DNA from 3 places in the Arthrobacter sp. UYEF3 genome. Region 1 is predicted to be linked to each of the others. Evidence: riboswitches for the same ligand, from Rfam matches in the RefSeq annotation. Region 1 holds a riboswitch; each other region holds the start of a gene.
The links. A riboswitch is a leader RNA that binds a small molecule or an ion and turns the genes downstream of it on or off. The one in region 1 is predicted to bind cyclic di-AMP.
Positions count from the first base shown of each region.

Region 2: it holds a riboswitch for cyclic di-AMP, as region 1 does, so the genes downstream of both, ABIB14_RS12970 (aggregation-promoting factor C-terminal-like domain-containing protein) here and ABIB14_RS01925 (NlpC/P60 family protein) in region 1, are expected to answer to the same signal.
Region 3: it holds a riboswitch for cyclic di-AMP, as region 1 does, so the genes downstream of both, ABIB14_RS16020 (hypothetical protein) here and ABIB14_RS01925 (NlpC/P60 family protein) in region 1, are expected to answer to the same signal.

Region 1 covers NZ_JBEPNK010000002.1:98,066-103,966, forward strand. The annotation lists gene ABIB14_RS01915 (iron-dependent transcriptional repressor DtxR) at 1-447, shown strand, start outside; cyclic di-AMP (ydaO/yuaA leader) riboswitch at 597-808, shown strand; gene ABIB14_RS01920 (M23 family metallopeptidase) at 813-1,631, shown strand; cyclic di-AMP (ydaO/yuaA leader) riboswitch at 1,768-1,937, shown strand; gene ABIB14_RS01925 (NlpC/P60 family protein) at 2,203-2,991, shown strand; gene ABIB14_RS01930 (HNH endonuclease) at 3,232-3,732, shown strand; gene mobA (molybdenum cofactor guanylyltransferase) at 3,809-4,453, shown strand; gene ABIB14_RS01940 (DUF6457 domain-containing protein) at 4,450-4,737, shown strand; gene ABIB14_RS01945 (molybdopterin-binding protein) at 4,734-5,901, shown strand, end outside.
Region 2 covers NZ_JBEPNK010000018.1:12,952-18,852, reverse strand. The annotation lists gene ABIB14_RS12985 (glycosyltransferase family 39 protein) at 1-602, shown strand, start outside; gene ABIB14_RS12980 (ArnT family glycosyltransferase) at 609-2,423, shown strand; gene ABIB14_RS12975 (mannosyltransferase YkcB-related protein) at 2,423-2,638, shown strand; cyclic di-AMP (ydaO/yuaA leader) riboswitch at 2,880-3,049, shown strand; gene ABIB14_RS12970 (aggregation-promoting factor C-terminal-like domain-containing protein) at 3,048-3,848, shown strand; gene ABIB14_RS12965 (glyoxalase superfamily protein) at 3,953-4,330, opposite strand; gene upp (uracil phosphoribosyltransferase) at 4,380-5,015, opposite strand; gene ABIB14_RS12955 (phosphatase PAP2 family protein) at 4,961-5,901, opposite strand, start outside.
Region 3 covers NZ_JBEPNK010000028.1:2,556-8,456, forward strand. The annotation lists gene ABIB14_RS16005 (cation:proton antiporter) at 1-526, shown strand, start outside; gene ABIB14_RS16010 (hypothetical protein) at 586-807, opposite strand; gene ABIB14_RS16015 (dihydrofolate reductase family protein) at 844-1,428, shown strand; gene ABIB14_RS16020 (hypothetical protein) at 1,481-2,251, opposite strand; cyclic di-AMP (ydaO/yuaA leader) riboswitch at 2,256-2,441, opposite strand; gene ABIB14_RS16025 (hypothetical protein) at 2,618-2,872, shown strand; gene ABIB14_RS16030 (DNA alkylation repair protein) at 2,869-3,399, opposite strand; gene ABIB14_RS16035 (anti-sigma factor) at 3,455-4,294, opposite strand; gene ABIB14_RS16040 (RNA polymerase sigma factor) at 4,281-4,850, opposite strand; gene ABIB14_RS16045 (DUF4397 domain-containing protein) at 5,012-5,710, opposite strand.

The sequences.
Region 1 (5,901 bases):
CGGCTGCTCGCCGACGTCATCGGGCTTGACTGGGCCTATGTCCATGAGGAAGCGTGCCGCTGGGAACACGTGATGAGCGAGCGCGTCGAACGGCGCATTTTCGATCTGCTCAACCACCCGACCGTGTCACCCTACGGAAACCCGATCCCCGGCCTCGCCGAACTCGGCGGCCTCCCGGCGGCGGAAACCACGGACGGTGTGGTTAACCTGCTCGACGCCATGGCCGGCTACGGCGCCGATTCCCGGGTCACCGTGAGCCGGCTGGCCGAGCCCATCCAGGTGGAGCCGGAGCTGCTGGTTCAGCTGGATGAGGGTGGAATCCGTCCCGGCGCCAAGGTGTCGCTGGAACGCGTGGGGGAGTACATCTCGGTGCGGGTGCCGGACTTCGAGGGCGCCCTGGAGCTGCCGCCCGAGGTTGCGGCCCACGTGTTCGTTACGCTCGGGTAACCTGGCACGGTAATTCTCCCGGGGGAAGCCCGGAAGTTGTCCACAAGTGAGATCACGGATTTATTACCGCGCGGCTTGATCCCCTATAGTTGAGCACTAGCACCGATACTAAAGCGTTACCGGATCCGAAGCCGAGCTCTGCCAGCGGATCAGTACACGAGTCACTTTCTGGCAGAGGCGGGGGAACCACTTCCGGCTGTTGATCCAACAGCCTTGGGGTGAAGTCCGCTAGCGGCAAGCAAACTCCACGAGGGGTCCCTTCGACTCCTTTGTGCCTGGATGCCTGCTCCGGCGGACCGGGTCTTTGATCTCTCTGACCCGAATCCGACAGCTAACTTCGCAGGCTCTCCAGAGAGGAACCGTACTTGACCATCCAGACCGTCAGGGGCCGCCGTCGTGCGACCGGTCCCGCTCCCGAGCCGCGCCCGGCCGACGTCCACTACGCCGAGCGCCCGCGCGACGCGCGCCGGGACGAACGCCGCGGACGCCGGAGTCCGCTCCGGCAGATAGCAGACTTCGCCACCGTCAGCGGCGTTGGACAGAAGGCCGGCATCGCACTGGCCTCCACCGGACTGGTCCTCACCGTCGCCGTTCCGGCCACCGGCCCCGTAGTGGCCGCCGACGCCGCCCGCGCCGGCTCGGTTTCTGCCGGTATGCAGCCTGAAGTGAAGGCCGCGGCCGCGCAGATCGACTTCAGCCGCACCGCCGTGGGTACCAAGGTCGACCCGGACGGCAAGCTCAAGCAGTTGCTGGGCGCCCAGTCGGCCGGCACCATCACCCGGGCAGCCTCCGCCGGCAGCCTCGGAGCGCCGTTGGATTCCATGGTCACCGCCTCACCGTTCGGCTACCGGGTCAGTCCCATCACCGGGGCCGTCGGGGAATTTCACCGCGGTCAGGACTACGCCGCCCAGTGCGGCACCGCCGTGCACGCCGCAGCCAGCGGCACCGTTACTTTCACCGGCTGGCACCCTTACGGCGGCGGAAACCGCGTCGTGATCGACCATGGCAACGGCCTGGAGACCACGTACAACCATTTGTCGTCCTCCAGCGTGCGGGTGGGCCAGCAGGTCTCCCGTGGCGATGTGGTGGCGATGAGCGGGACCACCGGCGCCTCCACCGGCTGCCACCTCCACTTCGAGGTAATGGTCAACGGAGAAGTTGTTGACCCGCTGGGCTGGCTCTAAGCCGAGCCGATGGACGACTCGCATTTCTGTGACTCGCCGTGATCTGAATGTGACATTGAGTCCCGACTGCTGTACCGTAGGAAGCACGCCAACTTCTCCGAAGTTGGCGCTCTTGAGTGGATTGCCTAGCTCTGCCACCGCTCAAGGTCCGTTCGCATTACATCGTCTGGCAGGGGCGGGGGAACCAATTTTGGTCTTCGCAAGAAGGCCTTGGGGTTAAGTCGCAAAGCTTCCCAGGAAGCAGCGCGGCCGGGTGACTCCCATCCGAATCCGACAGCTCACCTCGTAGGCATTGGGAGAGGCTACTTTCATGTCTTCACGCCACAATGCTGCGCGTTTTCGCGCTGGCGCGGCTCAATTGAGCCCGCTGCACTCCATGCTCCGTGTTGCCCTTGCCGGCGCCCGGACCGGATCGCACACCGCAGTTCCCGCTTTTGGCGCGTCTTCGCAGTACACCCTTCGCTAAAGAAACCCGTTTCGGGGCGATCCGGCGTACCCCCAAGATGCCGGAGCGTACTCAGTGCCGCCTGTACAACAGCGCGGACACAAGGCTCACGAAAGAGAGAACTGAATGACTACTCGTGCAACTGCACGCCACCGCGCGGAGGTCACCCAGACCAACTCGCTGGCTGTTATTGCCAAGGCCGTCGGCGAGAACGCCGGTGGCATGGGTCGTCAGGCCGCGGTTATCGCTGCAGCCTCCGGCCTGGTCCTGACCAGCGGTATCGCAGCCAACGCTGCCGAGACCAACGTTCAGCGCGAATCGACCTCCGCTTCCGCCATGGAAGTACAGTCCACCGCACCGGCCACGATCTCCGCGGCCTCCAGCATCGCGATCTCCTACGACAAGACGTCCGTCACCACGGCCCCGGCTCCGGTCGTCGAGGCGCCCAAGCCCGTCGTCAAGGTTCAGGAAGCTGTCGCTTCCACTGATACCGCCGCTTCCAACGGCACCGCGGCCCGCGGCGCCGCGGCCACCGGCACTCCGGCAACCGCCTCCCCGGCAGCCAAGGCTCCGGCTGCTGTCAGCGGCATGGGTGCTTCGATTGCTGCGGCTGCCTACGCGCAGATGGGCGTTTCCCAGGACTGCACCATGCTTGTCACGAACGCGCTGGCTGCGGTGGGCATCAACTACCACGGCTGGCCGGCAGGATACCTTTCCCTGGGCCGTACGGTAAGCGCCGCCGAGGCGCAGCCGGGCGACATCGCCTACTACCAGAACGGCGGCATGGGCATGGCCCACATCGCTGTCTATGTCGGCAACGGCATGGCCGTCCACGGCGGCTGGAACGGTGGGACCACCGCGCTGTACAGCGTCAACGTCGGTTCCGGTCCGGTCTTCATCCGCGTCGGCGGCTAACACCGGCTAAAACGCAGCCCGACTCCGGCCGTAAGCATTCTGAAGGACCCCTGCCCCCGGCAGGGGTCCTTTGCGTTGTGGCCCCCGCCGTCCGGCGGCGCACGGAAATCCCGCCGAGGAAAAAATTCGGCAATCCGGGCCTTCGGTGTTTACTCTTGTGGTGTCGATCCTTAGCCCGACCATGCAGAGGGCAGCCGGCCCTCGTGCCCCTGGCGGGTGCGGCCGTGAAGAGGTATGCGGATGCGCACTCTCGTTCTGAATGCTGGATATGAGCCGCTGGCGGTAGTCACCTTCCGCCGGGCGCTGGTGCTTGTGCTGACTGGAAAGGCCAGCGTGGTGGCCGAAGGGGACGACCCCGTGGTGGGTCCACAGGACATCCTCGGCCGCCCGACGGTTATCCTGCTGAACCGGTACATCAGGCCCCGCTACAACACCCTGACGGCGGTCAGCCGCAGGGGAGTTCTGCGCCGGGATAATCATCGCTGCGCCTACTGCGCCAAGGCGGCCCACACCATCGACCATGTCCAGCCCAAATCCCGGGGCGGTGCGGACACGTGGGAGAACCTCGTCGCTGCCTGCCTGCGCTGCAACAACGCCAAGGGTGACCACACGCCCGCCGAAATGGGCTGGAAGCTAGGCTTCGTTCCGGGGCCGCCGAAGGGCACCATCTGGCAGATTAAGGAACTGGAGAAGCCCACCCCGGCCTGGGACCCGTTCCTTCTGCCCGAATCGGCGCACTGAGCCCGGCGCACTGAGCCCGGCGCACTGAGCCCGGCCCCGGAGGACCTGTCACAGCAGCTGCGGCTAGGCTGGGCGAGTGGAATACGACGCCGTTATCCTCGCCGGGGGCCGGTCCTCCCGGCTTGGCGGCGTGCCCAAGTCCCAGTTGACGGTCGACGGCGCCACCCTGCTTGAGCGGTCACTGCAGGCGGCCCGCGGCGCCCGCAGGACTGTCGTGGTGGGGCCGGATCGCGGCGGACTCCCGCCGGGAGTGCTGGGCTGCCGGGAGGATCCCCCATTCTCAGGTCCCGCCGCCGCGATCGCCGCCGGACTGTCCGCCCTGGCTGTCGACACGGCCGCGGCCCCGACGCCATTGACCCTCGTGCTCGCCTGCGACATGCCGCGGGTAGTCGCCGCCGTGGGCGCCTTGCTCGACGCCATGGCCACCGGCGCGGACGGCCGCGACGGTGCCGTGGCGGTTTCGGCGGACGGACGCAAGCAGCCGCTCGTGGGGCTTTATGGCACGGCCGCGCTACGACACGCCGTCGCCGACGCGGCCCGGCATAACGCCCTGGAGGGAGGCTCCGTCTTCGCTCTCCTTGCTAGTCTTGAGCTGTGCACGGTTCCGGTTCCGCCCGGTTCCACTGACGACGTGGACACCTGGGACGACGCCTCCGCCTTAGGAGTATCCGTCCCCGGCCCGGTCCGCGGCGACGAATTCGACATTGGAGGCAAACGGTGAAAAGCCAGGACGAAACGCTCGACGACTGGTGCCGCGCGCTGCTCCAGGCCCTCGAGTTGGAGGACGTTCAGATCGACATCGACGAAGTGCTGGGACTGGCCGGCGTGGCCGCCCACTCGATCGTCCGCCCTGCCGCGCCGCTGACCACTTTCATCGCCGGCTTCGCGGCCGGCCTTGCCTCCGGCTCCGGCCAGGCGACCGACAGCGTATCAATGCAGGCAGCCATGGAAGTGGCCCGGAAGCTGGCCAAGGAATACGCCGCCGCCGAGGCTCCAGGGGCATGACGCCCGGGCCCCACCACGACAGGACCGCCGCGGACCAGAGCGATTCCGAGCCGGGCGCCGCCGCCCCGGAGGCCGGCTCCAGCGCCGAAACCGATGCCGAAACCGATGCCGGCGACGGTGACCCCGCGGCGGCCCCGCACCGGCACCTTGTCCACAGCTGGCATGAAGCGTGGCAGCTGGCCTATGGCTGCGCTTCTCCCATCCCGCCCGCGCCCGTGCAGCTCCGCCACGCGCTGGGACGCAACCTGGCGGCGGACGTAAAGGCCCTTCATGACATGCCGCACTACGCTTCCTCCGCGATGGATGGCTGGGCCGTCAACGGCAGTGGTCCGTGGATTCTGGCCGATCCCGGTCAGCGGCTGGCTCCGCACCAGGCCAGCCCGATCGTCACCGGAGGTCTGCTCCCGGCGGGAGCGAAGGCCGTGCTCCGCAGTGAGAGCGGCATCATCGCCCCGGACGAGGATGGGTTGCCGGTCCTGAAACTGGGCGGGGGCGCCAGGCCCGGCGAACCGCGAAGCGGCGAACACATCCGCCAGGCTGCAGAGGAGGCACCGGCGGGGCAGGTGCTGATCAGAGCCGGCACCGTGCTCAACCCGGCGCATCTGGCCCTGGCAGCCCTTGCCGGGCATGACGCCCTGCCGGTGCTCGGCAAGCCAGTGGTCCGCCTCGTGCTCACCGGTTCCGAAGTCATCAGCAGCGGGGTCCCCGGACCGGGCAAGGTACGGGACACCTTCGGACCGCAGCTGTCCGCCGTGGTCGAAATGCTCGGCGGGATCAGCGCCGGTGCGGTCAAGATCGGCGACAGCGACGCGGAATGGCTCGCTGCCCTTGAGGACACCGACGCCCCCGGCCTAGGGGGAGGCCCGGACACAGACCCGGCGACCGGCCCGGCGAACGGCGGGGAACTGGTCGATGCCGGGCAACTGCCGGCCGACGTCGTCATCACCACCGGCGGTACCGGGCGCTCGGGCACCGACCATCTCCGGCGCACGGTGAAGGAACTGGGCGGCCGGCTGCTGATTGATGGGATCGCCATGCGTCCGGGCCACCCCGCCGTGCTGGCAGAGCTGCCGGACGGGCGCTTCATTATCGGATTGCCGGGAAATCCGCTCGCCGCCATGATGGCGCTGTCCACGATCGGCGCCCCGCTGCTGGCCGCCCTTG
Region 2 (5,901 bases), on a different contig from region 1:
ACGGTCTGGCGGCGCTCCCGGCCCGGCTCCAAAGGACAGCCACGGCCGGCATCGTGATCCTCTCCCTGCTGGCCGGCGGGCTGGGGACCACCGCCTGGACGCTGGCGACCACCGCCCAGCCGCACTCCGGTTCGATCCCCACGTCCGGGCCCGCCGCCTCCACTATGGGAGGCGGTTTCGGGGCGGCCGGCCGGGCCGACGGCGACCGCTCGTTCGGCGGCATCAGCGGGGCCCCCGAACGTGCTGCCGGCGGTGCCCCCGGCGGCGAAACGGCCTCGCCGGAGCTGGCCGCACTGTTGAAGTCCTCCGGCGCCAGGTGGTCCGCGATTGTCTCCGGCGCCACCCAGGCCGCTAGCCTGGAACTCGCCACCGGCACCAGCGTGATCGCACTCGGCGGCTGGAACGGCGGCGACCCCTACCCGACACTCGACCAGTTCAAGGCCATGGTGGGCAGCGGCGAGATCGGCTACTTCATCTCCGGCGGCCGGATGGGCGGCCTTGGCGGGGGCCGCGGCGGCAATTCCGAGGTCGCCGCGTGGGTAGCGGCCAACTACCGGGCCCAGACCGTAGGCACCGCCACGGTCTACAAGCTGGGGGTCTAGGCCGCCATGACCCACACCTTGAATCCCCGCCACGCCGACGCGGAGTCACCAGTCGCCGGCAGCCGTCGCGTCGACGCCCGTCGCAGCGGCACCCGGAACCTGCGGCCACGACTGGAACTGGCGGCCCTGCTGCTGGCCACGGCCGGACTGTACCTGTGGAACCTCGGCGCCTCCGGCTGGGCCAACGCTTTCTACTCCGCCGCGGCACAGGCCGGCTCGCAGGATTGGGCGGCCTGGTTCTTCGGCTCCTCCGATGCCGCGAACGCCATCACCGTGGACAAGCCGCCGGCGTCGTTGTGGGTGATGGGGCTGTCTGTACGTCTCTTCGGCCTGAGCTCCTGGAGCGTCCTGGTCCCCCAGGCACTCATGGGGGTCGGCACCGCTTGGCTGGTCTATCTGGCGGTCCGCCGGGCCGCCGCCCCCGCAACGGCCGATGCACGACTGGCCCACCGCGCCGGGCTGCTCGCCGGAGCTGTCATGGCACTGACCCCGGTGGCCGTGCTGATGTTCCGGTTCAACAACCCGGACGCCCTGCTGGTGCTACTGATGACCGCGGCCGCCTACGCCGTGCTGCGCTCCATCCAGGACGCCCGCCTGCGCTGGCTCCTGTTCGGCGGGGCGCTCCTGGGCTTTGGCTTCCTTACCAAGCAGCTGCAGGTCCTGCTGGTTGTCCCCGGTTTCGCCCTGGCCTACCTGGTGGCGGCACCGGTGGGGCTGGGCAGACGCCTCCTGCACCTCCTCGCCACGGGCGCGGCCATGGCCGTCGCGGCCGGCTGGTGGCTGGCCGCCGTCGAACTCATCCCGGCAGCGGACCGACCGTACATCGGCGGCTCGCAAAACAACTCCATCCTGGAACTGACTCTCGGCTACAACGGCCTGGGCCGGCTCAACGGCGACGAAACCGGGAGCGTGGGCGGCGGCAATGCCTGGGGTACCCCTGGACCGTTCCGGCTCTTCAACAGCGACTTCGGCGGCCAGATCGCCTGGCTGCTGCCCGCGGTGCTGCTGCTCGGGGCGGGACTGCTCTGGCTCGGAAGGCGGGCCCCGCGGACCGACGCCGTGCGGGCCTCGGTCATCATCTGGGGCTCCTGGGTGGCGGTCACCGGCCTGACGTTCAGCCTCATGGCCGGGATCATCCACCCGTACTACATGGCGGCGCTGGCGCCCGGCATCGCGGGGCTCGCGGGGCTGGGCGGGGTGCTGCTCTGGCAGCGCCGGGACCAGCGCGCGGCGGCTACGGTGCTCGCCGCGGCCCTCCTGGCGGCCGGGGCGATGGCCGCCGAACTCCTTGGCCGCACGCCGGCATACGTTCCATGGCTGCGTTGGGTGATCCTGCTGGCCTCGCTCGCCGCCGCCGGCGCGGTGCTGGCCTCCGCGGTGCCGGGCTTCAAGGCGGCAGGGCTCAGGCCGGGCGGCCCGGCGGCCTATGGGCTGGTGGCGCGCACGACGGCGGTGCTCGCTGTCGCCGCCGCCCTGGCCGGACCCGCTGTCCTACTCGTTGTCGACCGCCTCGACCGCTCACAGCGGCTCGATCGTGAGCGCCGGTCCGGCAGTGGCCGCCCGGGGCGGGGCCGGGTTCCCGGCGGTCCTTGGCGGCGTCGGCGCGTTTGGCGGCACCCCGGGAGTGAACCTCAACGGCGCGTCCACCGGTGCCGGGCGGAGGCGCGGCGGGCGGAATGGGTGGCCTGCTCGGGGCCAGCACACCGTCCGCTACCCTCGCGACGGCGTTGCAAGCAGGCGCCGGCAACTTCACCTAGGCCGCCGCCGTCGTCGGATCCAACAACGCCGCCGGCTACCAGCTGGCCACCGGGCTGCCCGTGATGGCCGTGGGCGGGTTCAACGGCACCGACCCTGCCCCAACGCTCAAGCAATTCCAGCAGTACGTGGCCGATTGGAAAATCCACTACTTCATTGCGGGCCGCATGATGCAGGGCCAAAGCGGTTCCGACGACGCCGCGCGGATCGCCTCCTGGGTGGCAGCCAACTTCGACGCCCAGACCATCGGCGGGACCAGCGTGTACCTGCTGGCAGGGTAGGCGGGCGCGGGGTATGCGGGGACCGCGCACCCGCCGATTCGACGGTTCCGTGCAGACTCGACGTTCGGCAACGTGCACCGGGCGGGGTCCCGTCGAACTGGCCGCCCAGGCCTCGCCATAGGACAAGCCGCCACGCCGCTTCCAGGAGACGTCGTTACCGAAATGTGACTTCTGGCTCGAAGTCAGGTACCGTTTTAGGGTGCGCCAGTCGATCTGGCCGCACATCCGGACTTACGCCACACTCTGCCGCTTCCCGGATTCCGATGGACCAGGCAGAGACGGGGGACCCAGAGTTCCCGGGCATCCTGCATCCATGCACCCTTAGGGTCGAGCCGCCACGACGCGATTCCGTGCGGCCGGATTTCACATCCGAACCCGACAGCTACTCCGTAGGCGTTGAGAGGCGAATATGACTGACTTTAAGGCACAATCACGCCCAGAAGGCACTGAACAGACGTTCGAAGCCGATGCCGCGCGCCACCGCGCCGAGCCGGCACCGCGCCCGGCCGGGCCCCGGCCCGCTGGCAAAGGCAAACGTGCCCGGCCCGCCGTCGGCGTACCGTCCAAAGGCAAGCGCGCCCTCGTCGTGGCCACCGCCCTCGCGGTGCTGCTCGGAGTCGGAGCCGCGGGTCAGGCCTCCGGCACCGCGCCCCACCCGGCCGAAGCCTCCAAGGCGGCTTCGATGCAGCTTCTGGACCTCGAACGGCTCGGCAGCAACATCCCTGCATCCCCCTCCGCAGTCAGCGTGGAGGCACAGGCCTCCGAGAACAAGCCCGCCGAAGCTCCCGCCCCGGCAGCACCGCCGGCCCCTGCCCCGGCTCCTATCGCTCCGCCGGCCCCGGCCCCTGTCGCTGCCCCGGCCCCCGCGGCTCCGCCGGCACCGGTGCAGCCGGTCGCCGTCGACGATCCCGCCGGCGCACAGGCGTATGCCGCCGCGCAGCTGCCGGCCCACGGCTGGGCGGCAAGTGAGATGCAGTGCCTGCTGAAGCTATGGACCAGGGAATCCGACTGGAGGACCACCGCCACAAACGCCAGCAGCGGCGCCTACGGCGTGGTCCAATCCCTGCCGGCCGAAAAGATGGCCAGCGCGGGACCGGATTACCTGACCAACTACCGGACCCAGATCAACTGGGGCCTGCAGTACGTTCAGGAGCGCTACGGCTCACCGTGCGGCGCCCTGAACTTCCACTATGCGAATAACTGGTACTGAGCCGCACTGCCGGAAGCCTATAAACCGATGGCGAGGCCCTGGATCCACCGGATCCGGGGCCTCGCGTGTGCCCGCCCGGGGCGACGCCCCCGGGGAGCGGGCGGTCAGCCGTTCGGGCGGCTGGGGATGTACTGCACAGCCCATTTGTTGCCGTCGGGGTCGGCGAAGTAGACGAACTGCCCCCAGTCCTGGACGTCGACGTCGCTGACGTCCACGCCGTTGTCCTTGAGCTGCCGGTGGGCGGCCTGGATGTCGCTGACCACGAGTTGCAGGCTGGGGGCGGTGCCGGGCGGGGCATCGGTGAGGCCCTCGCCAATAGCAATCGAGCAACCGGAGCCCGGCGGCGTCAGCTGGACAAACCTCATGCTGTCCGAGGGGCGCTCGTCGTAGTCGGCGTTGAAGCCCACCTTGTTTACGTAAAAATCTTTGGCTCGGTCCACATCGGACACGGGGACCAACACGAGTTCAAGTTTCCAGTCCATGGGCTCAGGCTAGACCCCGGCGCAGTCCACGGGAACCCCACGCTGTTGCTTAGACGGCGATGCCGTACAGCCTGTCGCCGGCGTCGCCCAGGCCGGGGACAATGTAGGACTTCTCGTTGAGCTTCTCGTCGATCGAGGCCAGCACTATAGTCACGTTGGCGTCCGAGAGCTCCTCTTCCAGCTTAGCCAGACCCTCCGGTGCGGCCAGCAGGCAGATGCAGGTAACGTCCGAGGCGCCGCGCTTGAAGAGGAACTTGATCGCCTCTCGCAGCGTGCCGCCGGTGGCGAGCATCGGGTCCAGGACGAAGATCTGCCGGTCGGTCAGATTCTCCGGCAGACGCTCGGCGTAGGTGATGATGTCCAGGGTCTCCTCATCGCGGGCCATGCCAAGGAAGCCCACCTCGGCGGTGGGGACAAGCTTGGTCATGCCTTCCAGCATGCCGAGTCCCGCCCGCAGGATGGGGACCACCAACGGGGTGGGCTTGGTAAACGCCGTGCCGATGGTGGTGCTGACCGGCGTCTCGATGGTCACCGGTTCGGTGCGGACGTCCCGGGTTGCCTCATAGGCCAGGAGCGTGACGAGCTCCTCCGTGAGTTGGCGGAAGACCGGGGACGGGGTGTTTTTGTCCCTCAGAACGGTGAGCTTATGGGCGACCAGCGGGTGGTCCACAACAAGAGTGCGCATGGGTAAAAACTATCACCCGGATGCCGGCGGCCCCCGGCCTGGCCGCCGTTACCGGCGTCGGCTGCCCCGCTCTGGCCGGCGGTCCCTGGGGGGCCGGCACGGCCGGTCGCTGCGGCGCCCTCGCGGCGGTCCAAGGAAGCCCCGCCCAGTGGGTGCACCTCGTAGTCAAACGTCGGCGCCGGACCGGCATGCTGCCGGTGCCGCAGCACATGGAAGAGCCTGTGGGCCAGGATCACGATCCCCACCCAGCCCAGTCCCAGCACCCAGCCGATAATGACATCGGTCATCCAGTGGTGGCCCAGAAAGACCCGGCTCATGCCCATCGCAAAGATGAAGATCACACCGGCCGTGATCAGGCCCACCCGGGCCAGGGTGCGGTTGACCTGCAGGCAGGCGAGATACACCACCAGCCCGATCACCACAGTGGTGTTCAGGGTGTGACCACTGGGGAACGACGGCGAGTTCTCGTAGGGCGGCACCGCATCGGCGTGGTCCGGCCGGGTCCGCCCGATCAGTTTCTTGCCCAGGGCGGTGGCGGTGACCGAGACGGCGGCGGCGCCTCCGATCAACAGCAGCGGCCGCCAGGTCCGCGAGACCCAGATCAGCCACGCAGTCAGGACGCTCGCGAGGATGGGCATGCCGATTCCGCCGCCAATGTTCGTGAAGCCGGTGACGAACGAGTCCAGGCCGGGACTGCGCAGCTGTTCCATGAACGCCAGCATGGGCTTGTCCAGGTTCGCCAGGCCGGCGGAGTCCACGACGTTGTCATAGACCTCGGCGCTCAGCAACGCCATCACTACAACCACGACGCCGCCGATCAGCATCGTGATCCACAAGGCTGCGTATGGCACGACCCATTTTCCCCAGCGCCGCGTCAGCCAACTCT
Region 3 (5,901 bases), on a different contig from region 1:
CAAGTTTGCCTTGGAGCTGCGCATTCAGCTGGTTCTGCTCTTCGCGCTGGCCGGGGTCGCCAGCTTCGGCCACGTCTCGGTAATGCTGGCCGGGTTCTCGCTCGGCCTGGCGGTGGCAGCCGTCGGCGAACCGCGGCGGCTGGCACGGCAGCTCTTCGGCGTCAGCGACGGCTTCCTGGGCCCGATTTTTTTCGTGTGGCTGGGTGCCTCCTTGAACCTCCGTGACCTCGCCGGGCATCCGGACATGATCTTCCTGGGCTTATCTTTGGGGCTCGGGACGGTGCTGCTCCACGCCGGGTTAAGGGCCTTTGGGGTCCCCCTGCCGCTGGGCGTCATCTCGGCTGCCCAGCTGGGCGTCCCCGTGGCAGCAGCCAGCATTGGCAACCAACTCCATGTGCTGCAACCTGGGGAAGATGCCGCGCTGCTCCTGGGCGCTTTGGTCACCATCGCCGCTAGCGCCGCTGCAGGCTCGAGGGCCGCCAAGTCGTTCGCCGTGCCGGTAGCGGCCAAAGGCGCCAAGCACTGAGTTCGGAAATCAGTGCGGGGCGCCCACCATGCAGCGTCGTGGTGAGGAAGTCACTCAGCTCAAGAAGCACCGGCCCGAAACTCGCGGGCGCGCTGCTGCTGCTCATCGGCCTGACGGGCCTGCTGCAGCAACTCCTCGAGCCGGATGGCGGCAGCCGCGGCAAGGGCCGTACGGTTGGCACTAGCCGGCATGATGTTGCCGAATTTGGCTCCAACCGATGCTGCCAGCATCAGCGGACAACAGACCGGCAGCATCTTGCTGATTGCGGGGCCCAGTGCCATTTTTCCGCGCCGGCAGCCGGCGCGTAGGCTCAGGCCATGCGGAAGATCATCCTGGCACTGCAGGTATCACTCGACGGGTTCGTGGAGGGTCACAACCGGGACATTGGTTGGCACATGGTGGACGAGGAACTCCACAGCCATTTCAACGAAAGATCCCGCAGCATGGACGCGTTTCTGGAGGGCCGCGTCACCTATGAGCTGATGGACGCCTTCTGGCCGACGGCGGACCACGACCCGTCCAGCACGCCGTCCATGGTCGAGTTCGCCGGAATTTGGCGGGAGATGCCCAAGGTTGTCTATTCCAGGACCCTCGAGGGTGCCGGCGCGAATTCCACAGTGGTGCGCGACGTCGTCGTCGATGACGTCCTGGCATTGAAGGCCCAATCCGGTGGTGACCTGGCCCTTGGCGGGGCCGACCTGGCCGACTCCTTCCGCCGGCTCGGGCTCATCGACGAGTATTGGATCTACGTTCATCCGGTGCTGATTGGCCGCGGGACACCCTTGTTCAAACCCGCGGACAGCACCACCCCGCTCACGCTCGTCGAGACCCGGACGTTTGGCAACGGGGTTGTGTTGCTGCGGTACTCCAGCCCGACAAAGGCCACTGGCCGGCTGTCTTAACGACAGCCGGCCAGTGGCCAGTGAAGAGGGGTTCTTCAGCCCTGATTACGCTTTAGGCGCGGACGAACGTCACGCCGCCGGTGGCGGTCAGCCAGGACAGCGGGTGCACGATGGTCTGGTTGGTTCCGTTCATGCCGCCGCTGATTACCTGGCCGTTGCCGGCATAGATGCCGACGTGGCCGGCCTGGACGATCATGTCGCCGGGCTGCGGGGTTGCCACTACGGTCCCGTGGCCCAGGAACTGCTGGGGACCGAGGTCGCCCACCGGGTGACCGGCCGCGCCGAGGGCCTTCTCCACCATGGCGGTGCAGTCCTGGATGATGCCGATCTGGGCGTAGGCGGACGCGAGCATGGCGGCATTGACGCCACCGGCCGCCGCCGCGGGGGCCGGTGCCTTCGCCGGGGCCGCCTGTACGGTGATCTTGGGAGCGGTGATCCTGGGTGCGGCCGGAGCCTGCACCGCGACCGGCGCAACGGCGACGGTCGCGGCAACGGCGACTGCCGGGACTGCGGCTGGCTGCTCGGTTACGGGAGCCGGCGACGTTGCGACGGCAGAACGGTCGAAGCTGACCTGCACGGCGGAATCGGCCGTGACCGGCGTCGAGACTTTGCTGGTGACGTCAACGTTCGATGCGGGGCCTGCGTCGAGCTGTACCGGTGCAGCGGCGGCGTTGGCCGCCATGCCGCTGGTGAGGACGAGTCCGGAGGCTGCAAGGATTACTGCGGCCTGGCGGCCGATGGTGCCTGACTTCACGGAAAATGCTGAGGACCGACCGGCGGTGGCGTCGGAGCGATGGCGCGCAGCAGTAGTGCTTGAGAACATGTATGTAGCCTCTCCCAATGCCTGCGAGGTGAGCTGTCGGATTCGGATGGGAGGCACCCGGCCGCGGGCCCGTCAGAACGGGCGCTGTGCGGCTTCACCCCAAGACCTGTCAAAATTGCAGGTCGAATGTGGTTTCCCCGTCCCTGCCAGAAGGTTGCATTCGGATCCCGGGCCGCGGCAGAGTTAGGCAATCGGCTCGGGAGCGCCCGTATCGGATACAACAGGCACCCAACAACGGTAACGGAGTTGGGCGGCAATGTCACATTCAGGTAACGCAGGCGTGTCGTTGCGGGGAATATCCCTAGTTCGCCGATATGCGGCACGCATAGGATAAAGGCATTAAGCGCACACCGAGTGGAGGTCCTCATGAACAGCCCCTGTGTCGCAATCTGCCAGTTGACCGATCAGCCGCAGGGGGACTTTGACGTCAATACCGAGCTGCTGGTTCTCGAGGAGAGGGAAATCCATGTGGCCACCTGGGACGCCGAACCGCGCGACGGCGGCTTCGATATCCACGTCCTTAACGACCGGGTGGATTCGCTCGGTTTTATGGTGGTGACCGGCTGGCAGTTCCTGGACGGCAGGGCGTACGCCGTGGTGGAACGCCGTCCCGCCATCTAACCCGGCCGGGAGCGCTTTGGGGACGCCAGGCCACTGGCAGCATCAATCGCCTCGCGCACCAGTGCAGCCGAACGCCGAAGCCGCGGGTCCGGATCCTTCCGCCACCGCTCCAGGACCGCCTCGGAACGGCTCCTGCGGGCGCCGTCGAGGCCAGCGATGAGCGGTCCGACGACGTCGACCGCCAGTGGATCCGCCAGCTCGCGGAACCCTGAGCCGCGCACGAAGCCCTCGATCCGGGTCAGGTCCGAGTTGTCCAGCATGGCCACACAGGACTGCAGGAGCACGACGGCGGCGAGGCGCCGTTCGAAGACGGGGACCGCCCACAATTCCGAGCTGAGCGCGGTCAGTTCGTCGCGGCCCAGGATCCGGTAGCGGCGGAGCGCGTCCCGGACCGTGCCGCGGACCGCGCCGACCGAAGCGCCGTAGCACTTCAGTTCCGGACCAAAACGGGCCTGCGCTTCCTCGGCCCGCTGCCATGAGCTTTCATTCTGCAGCGCCCCGTCAATGAAGTCGCCGGCATCGCTCATGGGTCCATTTTGTCGTGTCTGCGCCGCCGTCGCCTCACGGCGGGGCTCGTCCCGGTCAACCCGCCACCGTGAACTTCCCCCGCGCGATGCTCTCCGCGGAGTGGGCCGGATCCCCATCGTAGGGCTCGTTGGAAACGTCGAGCACCGGATAGTCGGCCAGGTTGAGGCCGCCAGGGATGACAAAGGCACCCGGTCCCTGGCCCAGGACCCCCAGGCTGACCATCTTGGACAGATCCGCGGATGCCATCCAGACCTCGCGGAAACCCGTGAGCTTCTCCTCGGGAAGGCTGATAATCAACTGCCGGGTTCCGTCCGGGAGCCTCTCCACGAGCGCAGTGCCGCTGGCGGAGTGCCCCGCCAGCGGACCCAGTGCTGCTTCAGCGACGACTGCCGCCGTGGGCGGTGGTGTCGGGGCTGACACCGGCGGCTCGGCGGAGCCAAGAAAGGTCAATGCCGTCCACGCGCCGGCGGCGCCCAGCGCGACCCCCGCCGCCAAGCCCAGGACCCACGACCGTCCGCGCGGGCTGTGCCGCGGCCTGCGCCTGCCAGGCTGCCGGGTATCGGGTGTGAGCGGCCTCGGTTCAGCGTGGAGCCCCCCGCGGGCCGTGCCCTCGTAGGGGCGCCCGGCGATGACCGCGGGCGGGCGCAGCAGCGGATCCCCGGCCAGGGCCGGGGACAGCCCCAGTGCCTGATGGATAGCGGCCCAGTTATGGCTGCCCGGCGCCTCCAGCTGCACGTGTTCCGGATTGATCGTCGCTGCAAACACGGTATTTTGCAGCGCGTTGAGCATCGCCCGGCACTCATTGCAGCTGTCCAGGTGGACCGACTCCGCCTCGCTGGCGGGCCGTTCACCCAGCGCCAGCAGATCGAGGAGATCATCGTCAGGATGATCCATGTTCCACCTCCAACCGGGACCGCAGCCGGGCAAGGCTACGACGGATATGGCTCTTGACCGTGCCAAGCGGAAGGTTGAGCCGGGACGAGATCTGGTCGTGGGTCAGATCCTCGTAGAACGCCAGCCGCATGATGGCTGTCTGGGGGTTGCCCAGCCGCTCGAGTTCGTCGTCCAGTGTCAGGCGGTCCGCCAGCGTGTCGGCGGTCGGCCTGCCCGGGCTGGCTGCGGGATCGTTGACCAACTGCAGGGCGGCCCCTTCAACGTCCCGTCGACGGGAGCGGGCAGACAAGGCGTCGGTAATGGCATTCCGGGTGATTCCGATCAGCCAGGCGGGCAACCGTGCGGCGTCCGGGCGGTAACTGGTTCGCGACTTCCAAGCGCGGATGAAGACCTCCTGAGTAACGTCGTCGGCGGCACTATGCTCGCGCAACGCCCTCAAGGCCAGCGTATGGACAAGAGGCGCGAGCATTCGGTAGGCATCAGCGAGCGCTCGCTCCTCCCCCGCGGCGAAGGCCTGGTCAATGTCAACGTTCCATTCACGATCGGCAGTCTCCATCGGTGCTCCTTAGAGCGGGAAATGAGACCCGTGGAACGTCATTATTCCCCGGCGCCGGCAGCACTGCAATGGCGGAGAGGTCGGGGGGCGGCTGGCGGGGCCGCAATCGTCGCGGCCCCGCCACCCGTCGGGCGCCCACTCAGCAGCAGCACCCGGGCCGCTCAGTCGTCATGCCGTGACAGCTTCACCACCTGCACGGCAATGCCGAGATTGTGGTCGGCCAGGCTGCCCCAAGCGTAAACTATCGTGTTAGTCCCCTCGCTGATTTTTACATCCGCCGGTCCGATCAGCGCCTCGGTGCTGCCGGCCGCCGTCACGGAGGCGGAGATGGTACCGGCGTCGAGCGTTAGCTTCTCCTGGCCGGGGTTTTCAAGGCCCTCGATCACTGGGGTTCCGCCGGCGAGGACGTCGACGGCGGGTGCCGCGGCGACGTGCCGCACCGTCAGCCTGCCTTCGCCGTCACCGACCGCGGACGTGTCGTTCTTGAAGAGTGTGGCCGTGGGCTCACCGTCAGCCGTCAGGTGCGCCACGGCTGTATAGTCCCGGCCTGCTTTCAGATCCACTTCCACGGGCCCGATCACAGGATTGTCGGCGCTGGTGGCGTCCGCCCCGGTGATGGCAATCTCGTGGTCTCCCGCAGGGACGTCCAGCGGACCTGCCAAGGTTCCCGGCTTGAAATGATCCAGCGTCAGCTTTCCATCGACCCAGACGTCCACGGTGAGTCCGGGCACGCCGTGTAACACGGAGAGTTTTGCTGTGTCGTGCTCGTGGCGTTGTTCGCTTGCCTGCGCCGGGGCTGCAAAAGCAAGCCCCGCCAGCAGCGTTAGGGCTCCGGCGGCGGCAGAAAATGATTTACGCATCTTGAACTCCTCATTGAGGCCCGGATACGGGCGTTTTTTGCTTACACCCTTACTACCGGCCGGGGGTGCTGCCCGGATGCGGCGGCGAGCAATTATTTTGTTCCGCCTGCCGCAGACCAACTGCCGGTCCGAGCGTGATCGGACCGCGGCTGCGGTTTTGCGAACAAAGGTCACGATCGCGTAACGTTGAC